3 regions of the Vibrio sp. A37 genome follow, and region 2 is predicted to be linked to each of the others. Evidence: predicted binding sites of a transcription regulator. Region 2 holds the regulator's gene; each other region holds the start of a gene.
The links. The regulator CRP, encoded in region 2, controls carbon source genes, mostly activating them, when cyclic AMP is high. The targets are predictions, from matches to a motif close to TGTGANNNNNNTCACA.
Positions count from the first base shown of each region.

Region 1: the regulator CRP is predicted to act here: its motif matches at 1,610-1,625, upstream of nagE (N-acetylglucosamine-specific PTS transporter subunit IIBC).
Region 3: the regulator CRP is predicted to act here: its motif matches at 1,945-1,960, upstream of malT (HTH-type transcriptional regulator MalT).

Region 1 is NZ_JBLNLI010000003.1:131,017-135,272, forward strand. Features, by position in the region: gene nagC (DNA-binding transcriptional regulator NagC) at 1-236, opposite strand, end outside; gene nagA (N-acetylglucosamine-6-phosphate deacetylase) at 239-1,375, opposite strand; gene nagE (N-acetylglucosamine-specific PTS transporter subunit IIBC) at 1,745-3,304, shown strand; gene glnS (glutamine--tRNA ligase) at 3,521-4,256, shown strand, end outside.
Region 2 is NZ_JBLNLI010000005.1:160,539-164,794, reverse strand. Features, by position in the region: gene astD (succinylglutamate-semialdehyde dehydrogenase) at 1-751, shown strand, start outside; gene ACM2FC_RS10880 (DUF1338 domain-containing protein) at 764-1,558, shown strand; gene crp (cAMP-activated global transcriptional regulator CRP) at 1,637-2,269, opposite strand; gene ACM2FC_RS10870 (phosphoribulokinase) at 2,509-3,378, opposite strand; gene ACM2FC_RS10865 (YheU family protein) at 3,442-3,669, opposite strand; gene ACM2FC_RS10860 (TIGR02444 family protein) at 3,694-4,167, opposite strand; gene ACM2FC_RS10855 (ABC transporter ATP-binding protein) at 4,167-4,256, opposite strand, start outside.
Region 3 is NZ_JBLNLI010000001.1:253,475-257,730, forward strand. Features, by position in the region: gene ACM2FC_RS01105 (glycogen/starch/alpha-glucan phosphorylase) at 1-1,671, opposite strand, end outside; gene malT (HTH-type transcriptional regulator MalT) at 2,083-4,256, shown strand, end outside.

The DNA.
Region 1 (4,256 bases), on a different contig from region 2:
TCAGTTTTTAGCGAGATAGCGCGGCGCCCGCCAGTAGATGCCTGCTGTGCGACTTCTTTGATTAAGCCACGTTCAAGTAATTGACGGGTAATTTTGGTAACGCTCGCGGGGGCGAGCTGACTGATATCGGCAACTTGAATTCTAGAGATCGGGCCTTGTTGATCGATGAGTCGATAAACAGCCGCGCTATTCAGTTGCTTTACTAAGTCTACATTACCAATTTGTCCGCCATTCATTATTAAATTTGCTCGTATATCCCATTAACTATTGCCGCTTGGATTTTAAAGTTGCTATCAAATGCCGTTAAGTTAGCTACCATGCCCGCTTTGATTCGTCCAAGTTTATCTTGAACCCCAATTGCGGTAGCAGGGTATAACGTGGCCATTCTAAGCGCTTCGTCCAAAGCGATCCCAACATGCTCAACAGTATTTTGTACAGCTTCTATCATTGTTAGTGCTGAGCCACCTAGTGTGCCACTTTCATCGATGCACATGCCATCTCGGTAATATACTTTCTTACCGGCAAAAATAAAGTGATCAATTTCAGCGCCTGCTGGTGCTGTGGCATCGGTCACTAATACTAGCTTATCCGCTTTCAGGCTATGCGCAATTCTAATATTGGCGTAATCTACATGAAATCCATCAGCAATAACACCAGCATACACTTCAGGCGTGTCATAAATAGCTCCAACCACTCCCGGCTCGCGACCTGCGATGGAAGTCATCGCATTAAATAGGTGAGTTGCGAAAGTAATTCCAGACTCAAACCCTTCTCTTGCTTGAACATACGTCGCGTTGGTGTGGCCAATTGAAACCACGACGCCTGCTTTCTTTAGTTGTTCAATATGGCGGTGATCATTTTTTTCGGGTGCCAACGTAACTTTCTTAATCACGTCAGCATTCTCACACAAGTAATCCACCATAGAAGTCGCGGGTTGACGAATGTAGTCGATGCAGTGAATACCTTTTTTTTCTGGGTTTAAATAAGGTCCTTCTAGATGAAGCCCAAGCGATTGGTTTTTAAATTTGCTTTGGTACTCTCTGGTGACATCGATGGCCTTTCGCATATCTTCATCGCTTGATGTAATCAGAGTAGGTAGGTAGCTTGTACAACCTGAGCGTAGGTTGGCTTCATGCATGGTTTGTAGAGTGTCTAATGAAATATCATTGTTGAACATCACTCCGCCACAGCCATTTAGCTGTAAGTCAATAAAACCAGGGCTTAAGTTTGCGCCATCTAAATCGATGGTTTGGATATTGCTTGGCACTTCAGTTAAAGCGCAGATGCCAGCAATTAGGTCATTGTCGATAATGACAGCATGCTCTCTAAGAACGTCTCTGCCAGTATAAATATTGCAGTTTGTCAGCGCGTACATTGCTAGCCAATCCTTATTACTTGTTCGTTTGCAAAAGTTAATTTATTTGATAAATTATCTGATCAACCCATTAATTCTAAGGCATTATCGATACCAGTTTAGTTGTTGTCTAATTAACATTTCGTTAGTTTTTTGGCCATCCCTGAATTAACAACAACATGTGGATTGATATTTTGTATTGTAAAATAAGTTTCATTTTTCATCCAGTGGAAATAACTAAATTGATCAAATCTTAGTGATATTTGTCACACATGTGAGGGTTTTAATTTGCGATACGAATTTATTGCCATACACTTATTTGGACTAAATTGAGGCATCGAAAAAAGTGTCTCGACCAAATATTCGAAAATCCTATAGGGGGAACTTGAGGTGAATATTCTTGGGTATGCGCAAAAATTAGGTAAAGCGTTAATGTTACCTATTGCAACGTTACCAGTTGCGGCGCTTCTATTGCGTCTTGGACAACCTGACTTGCTTAATATTGCTTTTATGGCAGATGCAGGTAGTGCGATATTTACAAACCTTCCATTATTATTTGGACTCGGAATAGCGATTGGTTTATCCAAGGATGGTGCTGGTGCAGCAGGATTAGCGGGAGCAGTTGCTTATTTCGTACTTGTCGCTACAACTAAATCAATAAATAAAGATATCGATATGTCGTTCTTCGGCGGTATTATTGCCGGGGTTATCGCGGGCCACTCATATAATGCCTTTCACAAGACTCGTCTACCAGAATGGCTTGCTTTCTTTGCGGGCAAACGACTCGTTCCAATTATGGCAGGTTTATTTGCGTTAATTGCTGGCGCGATTGCAGGCATTGTTTGGCCAACAATACAGCATGGCTTGAACTCCGCAGCACACGGTATTGTTCATGCTGGCTATATAGGTGAGTTTATTTACGGTGCACTAAACCGTGCGTTAATTCCAGTTGGTTTGCACTACGTGTTAAACGCCTATATGTGGTTCGGCCAAGGTACATGCCAAGAAATCATCACTGCTCCTATTGGCGTACTGCACAATGTGACTCAGCTATGTGTCGACCCAGCAGTGGCTAAGCAACTTGTTGTAGGACAAGCGCATACTTTCCACTTTGCAAATGCAGTGACTCCAGAAATTACAACTGTAGTCGAGAAAGTTACAGACATCGTTAAAACTGGTGATTTAAACCGCTTCTTCGCTGGTGATAAGAGCGCTGGTGTGTTCATGACAGGCTTCTTCCCAATCATGATGTTCGGTTTGCCTGGTGCGGTATTAGCAATGTATCTAGCGGCTCCAAAACATAGACGTCCACATGTTGCTGGCCTATTTATATCAGTTGCTCTAACTGCTTTCGTGACTGGTATTACAGAGCCTACAGAGTTCATGTTCATGTTCCTAGCTCCAGGACTTTATGTTATACATGCAATTTTGACTGGTTTGTCTTTGGTCGTGACCAACTATCTCGGTATTCTTGACGGATTTGGTTTCTCGGCGGGCTTAATTGACTTTGTTCTAAACTGGGGCTTAGCAACGAAACCACTAGAGTTGATATTTGTTGGCTTAGCATTTGGTGTTATTTACTTTGTTATCTTCTACTTTGCAATTCGCTTCTGGGATCTCAAAACGCCAGGTCGGGAAGATGAAGAAGATATGCCAGTGGATGGAGAAGAAGGCGCTGAAGGTGAGCTTGCTCGCCAATATCTAAAAGCACTTGGCGGAAGAGAAAACTTAACCTCAATCGATGCTTGTATTACACGCCTACGATTAACCTTAAAAGATCGCTCAGTCGCTGACGAAGTGGTACTGAAAAAGCTCGGAGCGAAAGGTGTCGTTAAGCTAGGTGAGAATAACTTACAAGTCATTCTTGGTCCACTTGCTGAAATTATCGCTGGCGAGATGAAAGCAATTGGAGCAGGCGACGACCTGTCGGATGTGAAACTTCCGAAATAATACCTTTTATATGATTGCTCAAGGCCTCCATTTGGAGGCTTTTTTTGTTTGTTGATTGATTGTTGAGCATCTTTCCGTCAGTTTGTACAAATTATTTTATTAATTCACCGAATCGTATTGTGTAACGCCCTAGAATCGTGGATCATTGGCGAAGATAGATATCTCAGTTAGAGATATTAGGGTTTTGAGAATACTGAATACATTGAGGTGCAATAGATGAGTGAAATTGAGGCTCGTCCGTCGAATTTCATTCGCCAAATAATCGATAAAGATTTAGCGAATGGTAAACATACTAGCGTGCATACCCGCTTTCCGCCAGAACCTAATGGTTACCTGCATATTGGGCATGCGAAATCCATATGTTTAAATTTCGGTATTGCTCAGGATTATCAGGGCCAATGTAACTTGCGTTTTGATGATACCAACCCAGAAAAAGAAGAAGTTGAATATGTAGAGTCGATTAAGAATGATGTTCATTGGCTCGGGTTTGAGTGGGCTGGTGACGTTTGCTATTCGTCAAACTACTTTGACAAGTTGTACGGCTACGCAGTTGAACTTATTAACAAAGGTCTAGCGTATGTTGATGAACTTACATCAGAAGAAATTCGTGAATATCGTGGTACGCTGAAGGAGCCTGGCAAACCAAGCCCTTACCGTGACCGTAGTGTTGAAGAAAACCTAGCTCTGTTTGAGAAAATGCGTGCTGGCGAATTTGAAGAAGGTAAAGCGTGTCTTCGAGCGAAGATTGATATGAGTTCCTCTTTTATGGTGATGCGTGATCCTGTGTTATATCGTGTTCGATTTGCTCATCATCATCAAACAGGTGATAAGTGGTGCATTTATCCGATGTATGACTTCACTCATTGTATTTCTGATGCTATCGAAAACATTACTCATTCGCTGTGTACTTTAGAGTTCCAAGATAACCGTCGTTTATACGACTGGGTTTTGG
Region 2 (4,256 bases):
AGGTAAAATGCTGGCATTGGAAATGGGTGGCAATAACCCAATGGTGATATCCGAGCTGTTTGGTGAGCTTGATGCAACGGTTTACACCATTATCCAATCTGCATTTATTAGTGCTGGTCAACGTTGTACTTGCGCTAGGCGTCTTTACGTTCCGAAAGGAGATAAAGGTGACCAGCTGCTGTCTCGTTTAGTTGAAGCAACAAAAAATATACAAGTGGGTGAACCGTTTGCAGAGCCAGCACCATTTATGGGGCCACAGATCTCAATGCAAGCGGCTGAGTTTATTTTGAATGCACAAAAGAACCTTCAATCTCTTGGAGGGCAAAGTTTGCTCGAAGCGAAAGCGGGTGAGGCTGCATTTGTGACACCGGGAATTATTGATGTAAGCGCTATTCAAGAACTTCCTGATGAAGAGTATTTTGGGCCGCTGCTCCAAGTCGTTAGATACAGCACGCTCCAAGAGGCGGTAGAGCTAGCCAATGACACACGCTATGGCTTGTCCGCAGGTTTAGTGTCTACTAAAGATTCTGAGTGGGAGTATTTTGTTGATCATATCCGTGCGGGTATCGTGAATCGCAATAGGCAGCTGACAGGTGCAAGTGGTGACGCTCCGTTTGGTGGACCTGGTGCGTCGGGTAATTTAAGGCCAAGTGCGTACTACGCAGCGGATTATTGTGCTTACCCTATGGCTTCAATGGAAGGGCAGTCAACAGTGCTTCCAGATACGCTAAGCCCAGGAATCAAATTGTAAAAAGGAGACGTCATGACGCCTGCATTATTTTTCCAGTTAATCTGGAATGATTACATCCAAAGGTTGTGTCCTTCAGCCCATCAAGTTCATGATCTTTTGCAAGAAGATGAAGCGTTGATCAATGATCACATTGCTTTGCGAACATTTAACTTAGCGCCGGTTGGTCTTGATGCGCTAGCAAAACACTTTATCGATCTTGGCTACAAAGAGTGTGGTGATTATGTGTTTGAAAGTAAGCACTTAGTCGCTAAGCATTATGAGCATCCAGATTCGACCCAGCCTAAAGTGTTCATTAGTGAGTTGGAAGTTGAAAAATTTTCCCCTCAGGTGCAAAGCATCGTCAAAACGCTGATTTCTCAAGTGACCTCACAAGTGGTGGGTGCTGATGACTTCATTTATTCAGGAAGGCCTTGGCAAGTCAGTTACCAAGACTATCTGATTTTAGCTAAGGAAAGTGAGTATGCGGCTTGGCTCGCAGCGCATGGATATGGTGCGAATCATTTTACCGTTAGTGTTAATCAACTGAATCGATTTTCTGAGGTGCAAGGCGTCAATGACTATTTGCGAGATGCTGGCTTTAGGATCAATACCTCTGGTGGTGAAGTGAAAGGTTCCCCTGAAGTGTTGCTAGAGCAGTCATCAACAATGGCAGATAAAGTCGATGTAGTCTTCAGTGATGGTGCTCAGTCTATTCCGGGCGGCTTTTATGAATTTGCTAAACGCTACTCAATGGCAAGTGGTGAGTTATACCCAGGCTTTGTTGCCGCTTCAGCAGATAAGATTTTTGAAAGTACGGACTCAAAGTAATACCACACTAAAAAGTGACAGAAATAAAACGGCCACCGATTTAGGTGGCCTGTTTTTTCGTAGGGTGTTGTTCGATGCTTATCGAGTACCGTAAACCACAATAGTTTTACCGTGTGCAGAAATTAGATTCTGCTCTTCGAGCATCTTCAAGATACGACCTACCGTTTCACGAGAACAACCTACTATTTGGCCGATCTCTTGGCGAGTGATCTTGATTTGCATACCGTCAGGGTGAGTCATTGCGTCTGGTTGTTTCGCAAGATTCAATAACGTTTGAGCAATACGTCCAGTAACGTCTAGGAAGGCTAAATCGCCCACTTTCTGACTGGTTACTTTTAGACGGCTTGCAATCTGTGAAGACAGTCTCATCAGGATGTCTGGGTTAACTTGGATTAGCTGGCGGAATTTCTTAAACGAAATTTCTGCTACCTCACAAGGAGACTTAGCTCTAACCCATGCTGTGCGCTCTTGATCCTCTTCAAATAGACCGAGCTCACCGATGAAATCGCCTTGATTTAGGTAAGAAAGGATCATTTCCTTACCTTCTTCGTCTTTGATCAGAACCGCTACAGAACCTTTAACAATGTAATATAAAGTTTCCGCCTTCTCGCCCGCATGAATTAACGTGCTTTTTGAAGGGTACTTGTGAATATGACAATGTGAAAGAAACCATTCTAACGTTGGATCAGTTTGAGGTTTACCTAGAACCATAATATCTCACTTCCTCTGCAGGGGACGCTTGCTGCTTTCCGTATTTTAGCTAAGCCCAATGGGTTTATTAGGATAAGAACTCTTTCCTTATGCTGCAAGCTATCTTGTGTCTCGCATTCAAATAGTATCCTTTTTCGAGCTCGATTTCTTGACTTTAATGGGGTAGATGGCCCCATTTTAAGCGCAAAAGTGTGCATAGGATCACGGTATGAAAACTAAACACGACTGGTGTCTAATTTTTAACCAATCTTGCCCGTCTCGATCAGTTGTTGAAGTATTGGTCTGACGATCAGTTCCATGGCAAAACTCATCTTACCTCCAGGTACCACAAGGGTATTATGACGAGACATGAATGAACCATCAATCATAGCTAGGAGGTATGGAAAGTCGACGTTCTTGATACCACGCAAGCGAATCACCACAAAGCTTTCGTCTAGGCTAGGAATACCCTTTGCGTTGAGTGGGTTGGAAGTATCGACGGTCGGGACACGCTGAAAATTGATATGAGTTCGAGAAAATTGTGGTGTAATGAAGTTGAGATAGTCATCCATTGAGCGAACAATCGAGTCCATGACCGCTTCTCTGGAGTGGCCTCTATCTCGAGTATCACGAACAAATTTCTGAATCCATTCTAAGTTTACAATGGGGACCATGCCAATAAGTAGGTCAACGTGTTGGGCAACATTGACATCGTCATCAACGACGCCACCGTGTAAGCCTTCGTAGAAAAGTACGTCTGAGTTTTCAGGTAACTCTTGCCAAGGCGTAAACGTACCTGGCATTTGATTGTATGGAACCGCTTCATCAAAGGTGTGCAGATATCGACGAACCTTTCCGACACCTTCATTACCAAATTTCTTGAAGAATTCTTCTAACGCGGGGAAATCATTGGCTTGAGGGCCAAAATAGCTGATGTGACGACCTTGTTCTCTGGCTTTCCTAATTTCGACGTCCATTTCTGGGCGAGTAAACTTATGAAAGCTGTCCCCTTCAACCCAAGCCGGCTTTACTTTCATCATGTTAAACATTTTTCTGAAAGCTTCTGAAGTCGTAGTTGTTCCCGCACCGGAGGAACCAGTGACGGCTATTATCGGATGTTTTGCTGACATGACGGACCTTGTCTTAAATCGTACTCACCTGTTTGCACTTGACTATAACAGGAAGTGAATGGGCTATGAAATATCATGTTGAAAAGTGTTGCGTAGCTGTATATCTACAGTCTCATGCAGCTCTGAGAAGACAACACAAGCTTCATTTGATTCGAGTTGAGACTTAACTTGGTCAATTTTATCTTCTAATGATATCTCTTTTTCACCATAGTCAGTCCCTTCACGCAATACAAACTCTCTGATGAGGTTGCGCAGTGTTTCAGGCTCAATTTTTTGCCACGGTATAATCACATCTTCCCCTGTTATATTTTATGCTTAGGTATATCTGGATGCTGGAGCAGAAAACGCTGAATATAAACGTTCTCCCCCTAACTGGCGGCAGTAACGCAAAGTAAGCGGAGCGCCCTGATTGGTTACGAGAGGGATTGTGTTGATGCATTCGACTAGATCGGATTGTTGCTGCTTTTCTAGTTGTAATTCGAATTGCAGTGACTCTCTATACAAGGTGTCTGGTAAATGCTGCTTGTATTTACGACGCAACTCTCGATAACTATTTAACAGAGTTTCTGAGCGGCCTAAGCACTCCTCAACCTTGTGCCAATCCTCTTCTTTAAAAGTGACTTGTTGTTCATCTAACCATTTGAGCAAAAGCAATAAATTAACATTGCCTCGAAATTGGTTTTGTAGTTCAAGACAGGCTTCTTTTACCTGGCGCACACCATAGTATTGCAAACTGAATTGCCATAAACGCTCTAATGTTAAAGAGGTGCGCGCTGGTTTTCGAGTCATTACTGATTGAATTCCTGTTCCATCTGCTCGAGGCTTTCTTGCAGTGACATCCACTCAATTTCTACCTCTTCCAGTTGAGACTTGCTGCT
Region 3 (4,256 bases), on a different contig from region 2:
GTACTCGTGCAGCCGTTTAATTTGAACGTCAAAAATAGCCCGAGTATCGAGCTTGATGCCCATATTTTCTTCAACCCAATCGGCTAAGCGCTGCTTGTTTTGGTGCTTAACTTCCATAAACGCTTTTTGAAAGCTCGCGTCATCGGCGTAAGCGGCAATTTGTTTAAGTTGATTTAACTGAGTCGGCCACTCGCTGCCAATTTTGTCCGTAATAAGCTGGGACAACCCTGGGTTACAGAATTTCAGCCAGCGCCTAGGAGTAATTCCATTGGTGACATTTTGTAATTTACCCGGATACAGCTCATTAAACTCAGGGAAGAGATCTTGCTTAACCAGCTCTGAGTGCATTGCTGCTACACCATTTACTGCATAGGAACCCACAACACACAGATTGGCCATACGAACCATACGGTGGAAGCCTTCCTGAATAATGGATAATTTCCTCTGCTTTTCTACATCACCTGGCCATTTCGCTCGCACTTCTTTCAAGAATAGGTAGTTAATTTGGTAAATAATTTCCATATGACGAGGCAATAAACGTTGAATCAAAGATTCATCCCATGTCTCTAAGGCCTCTGGTAGCAATGTATGGTTGGTATAAGCGAACGTTTTTGAACATATGGACCATGCCTCATCCCACTCCATCTCTTTTTCATCAATTAGAATGCGCATCAACTCAGGAATTGAGATGGTTGGATGAGTATCATTGAGTTGAACTGTTTCATATTTTGGTAAAGAGGCTAATGTGTGTCCTGCTTCCTCATGACGGCGCAAAATATCGCGAATCGATGCAGCACTGTGGAAATACTGTTGCATCAAGCGAAGTGTTTTGCCTTTTTCATGGTTGTCATTGGGGTACAAAACTTTAGTGATGTTACCTGCATCAATGAGAGAGTGCTGGGCCTCAAAATAGTTACCATTGTTGAAACTTTCTAGAGAAAACGGTGCGATAGCTTGACACTCCCAAAGTCTCAATGGATACACCGTATTACTTTCATAACCAACAATAGGCATATCCCAAGGCATCGCTTTAACGGTCATACCTGGTACCCAGCGACGTTTCTCTTGACCGTTTTCTTGGTATGTTTCTACATAACCGTAAAATCCAATTTCTTGTGCAAGATCGGGCCTAGCGATTTCCCAAGGATACCCTTCTACACCGCGCCAAGCATCTGGCGTTTCAACTTGGTGACCGTGGTCGAATGATTGTTTAAACAACCCATACTCGTAATGTAAACCATAGCCAACGGTTGGAAATTCTTGCGCTGCTAAGGAGTCCATAAAGCAAGCGGCTAAGCGGCCCAAACCTCCATTTCCGAGTGAAGGATCACGCTCCTCCTCTAACAAATCTGAGAGGTTCTGCCCCAGCTCTTCCATTGCCTCTGCGACATGTTGATAGACGCCCATACTAATTAAGTTGTTACCCGTTAATCGACCTATCAAGTATTCGAGAGAGAGATAGTTGACACTTTTCGCATTTCGAATTTTTTCGTCTTGCTCTGTACAAAGTAATTCGCAAGTTGTTAACTCAGCAAGTGCTCTACCTACCGCTAAAAACCAAGCGTGTTTATCCGCTTTTTCTACTGTTGTTGCATAGGTCGCATATAAATGCTTTTTAACACTTGCTTGAAATTGTTCCTTATTAAAGGAGGTTGCTTGCTTTGATTTCATACCCTCTTCCCTCACTGATTTGGCGCGCAACATGACACAAGTATCAATTGTGGAATAGGTAAACAATATTTACCTCATCCTAACTAGGACGAGATGAGGTGGAGAGATAGGGCGTAGAGCATGGTACTATTCCCTATCTCTCTTTTGAGTCATCAGATAATTTCTGAAATGGAGATGTAATATTTGCTCAGCAATTAAAATTATTAACTTTCATATGCTTGGAAGTATATTGAAACGACAAAAATCAATGAGGCTTAAAAACACCCAACAAAACGAGATAAAGATCACATTCAAAAGGCGTAGAGGAATTACAATATGTCTTCTAATAATCTATGTTGTCGGTACGTAAGTTAAACCAAAGCTTTTTGGTTAGCTTTGTAGTACTTCTATTTACAGGGATAGTTATACAATATGTGGATTCCATCTAAACTTACCCGACCCAACTTTTCTCACAATACGATTGTTCGATCCAAAATTGTTGAAAGTCTTCGCAAAGCCAAGTTTTCCAAACTGGTACTGTTTATCTCTCCTGCTGGTTATGGCAAAACGACGGCGGCATCTTCGTGGTTGTCTGACAAACCTAATGTCGGTTGGTATAGCGTTGACGATAGTGATAACGGCACGTATAGCTTTATCACTTATTTTCTTCGAGCACTAAACAACGCGACCAAAAATACCTGCATTAAAGCGTTGTCCGTTGCTGAAAAGCGACAATTCTCATCACTCACAGCGCTTTTTAGTGACGTGCTGTCAAGTTTGATCGAATTCAAAGAAGAGTGTTATGTCGCTATTGATGATTTTCATCTCATCAATCATGATGAAATTGGCGAATCGATGCGCTTTTTCCTGAAACACTTGCCTGAAAATATTACGTTGGTGATAACAAGCAGAACTCTACCTCCTCTAGGCATTGCTAATTTAAGAGTTAGAGGACAAGTCATTGAAATTGGTACTGAGCAATTAGCGTTTGATACCAATGAAACCATGCGCTTTCTAAATCAGAAGGAAGCTGGTGAAGTTGACCGCACGATAGCTGAGCATTTAACCGGTTATGTAGAAGGCTGGCCTTCGGCGCTTCAGCTCATCGCTCTTCAAACTCAAAACCAAGAAAAAACGCTCAAGCAAACTGCTGAATCTATTCACTCATTCAATCACGAACATTTGTGGGACTATTTGGCAGAAGAAGCTTTTAATCTTCTTGATGAAGAGACCAAAATATTTCTAATGCAATGCGCGATCCTAGATCACTTTAATGATGAACTCGCGCAAGAAGTGACGAATAGAAAAGACGCTCTCAATATTATTGAGTCATTGCACCGCTCAGGAATGTTCGTCCATCGTCTTGAAGGAGAAAATAATTGGTATAAGTTTCACAATTTGTTTGCTGAATTTCTTTCTCATCAAAGAAGAGCGTTAATGCCACTCAGAGAACAAGAACTACATACTAGCGCTTCCCAAGCGTGGTTAAATCAAGGTTCTCCCGTTCAAGCTTTGAAGCATGCTAGGCAGTCAAATGACCATAAGCTAGTGGCGGAAATTCTAAGCAAGCAAGGCTGGGAACTGTTTAACAATGGGGAGCTTCATACTGTTGAGTTAGCAATAAGCAGCTTAGATCCTATTTCTCTCTATACCCACCCTACTCTATGTTTATTACAAGCTTGGCTAGCGCAAAGTCAGCATCAGTTCGAAAAGGTTGGAGCACTACTACAAAAAGCAGATGCTCAAATGGCCACTCTGGGTGTTAAGCTTTCAACAGAGTTGCAGGCAGAATTCAATGCATTAAGGGCACAAGTTGCGATCAACGAGAATGAACCTGAAGCTGCCCTACAACTAGCAGAGCTAGCTCTCAGTCAACTAGATCAAACAAGCTTTCACAGTCGTATTGTCGCAACCTCCGTGATAGCTGAAGTTAACCATGTCATCGGCCATCTAGATCGTGCCCTACCAATGATGCAACAAGCTGAGAAATTAGCACGTCAATATCAAATTTATCACCAAGCACTATGGGCCATTCTCCAACAAAGCGAAATCCTGTTTGCCCAAGGGTACGCGCAAGCTTCCTTTGAAATTCATGATAGCGCATTCAAACTCATCGAAGACCATCAATTGCATCAAATTCCTTTGCATGAGTTCTTACTTCGAATAAGGGCACAAACGTTGTGGAGTTGGAATCGATTGGAGGAAGCCGAACAATGTGCGTTTGGTGGGATAGACACTCTTGGCCCCAAAATGGAGAGCAAACACTTACATTCTTACTCTATGCTCACAAGAATAGCGCTACGACGAGGAGAGATTGATACCGCAAAGGCGTTTGTTAGCAAAATCGAAGAGTTGCTCAGTCAATCCACGTATCACGTAGACTGGACTGCAAATGCATATCTGTCATTATTGCTCTATTGGCGAGCAATCGACGATAAACTCTCAATAGAGCAGTGGCTCAAGCATACAACGCGACCAGACAAAGCCATCAATCACTTTTCACAGTTGCAATGGAGAAATGTGGTTCGAGCACACTTCTACTTAGGAGAGTACCAGAAAGCAGAAACGAACCTCACTTGGATTCAGCAACAAGCTAAAGAGAAAAA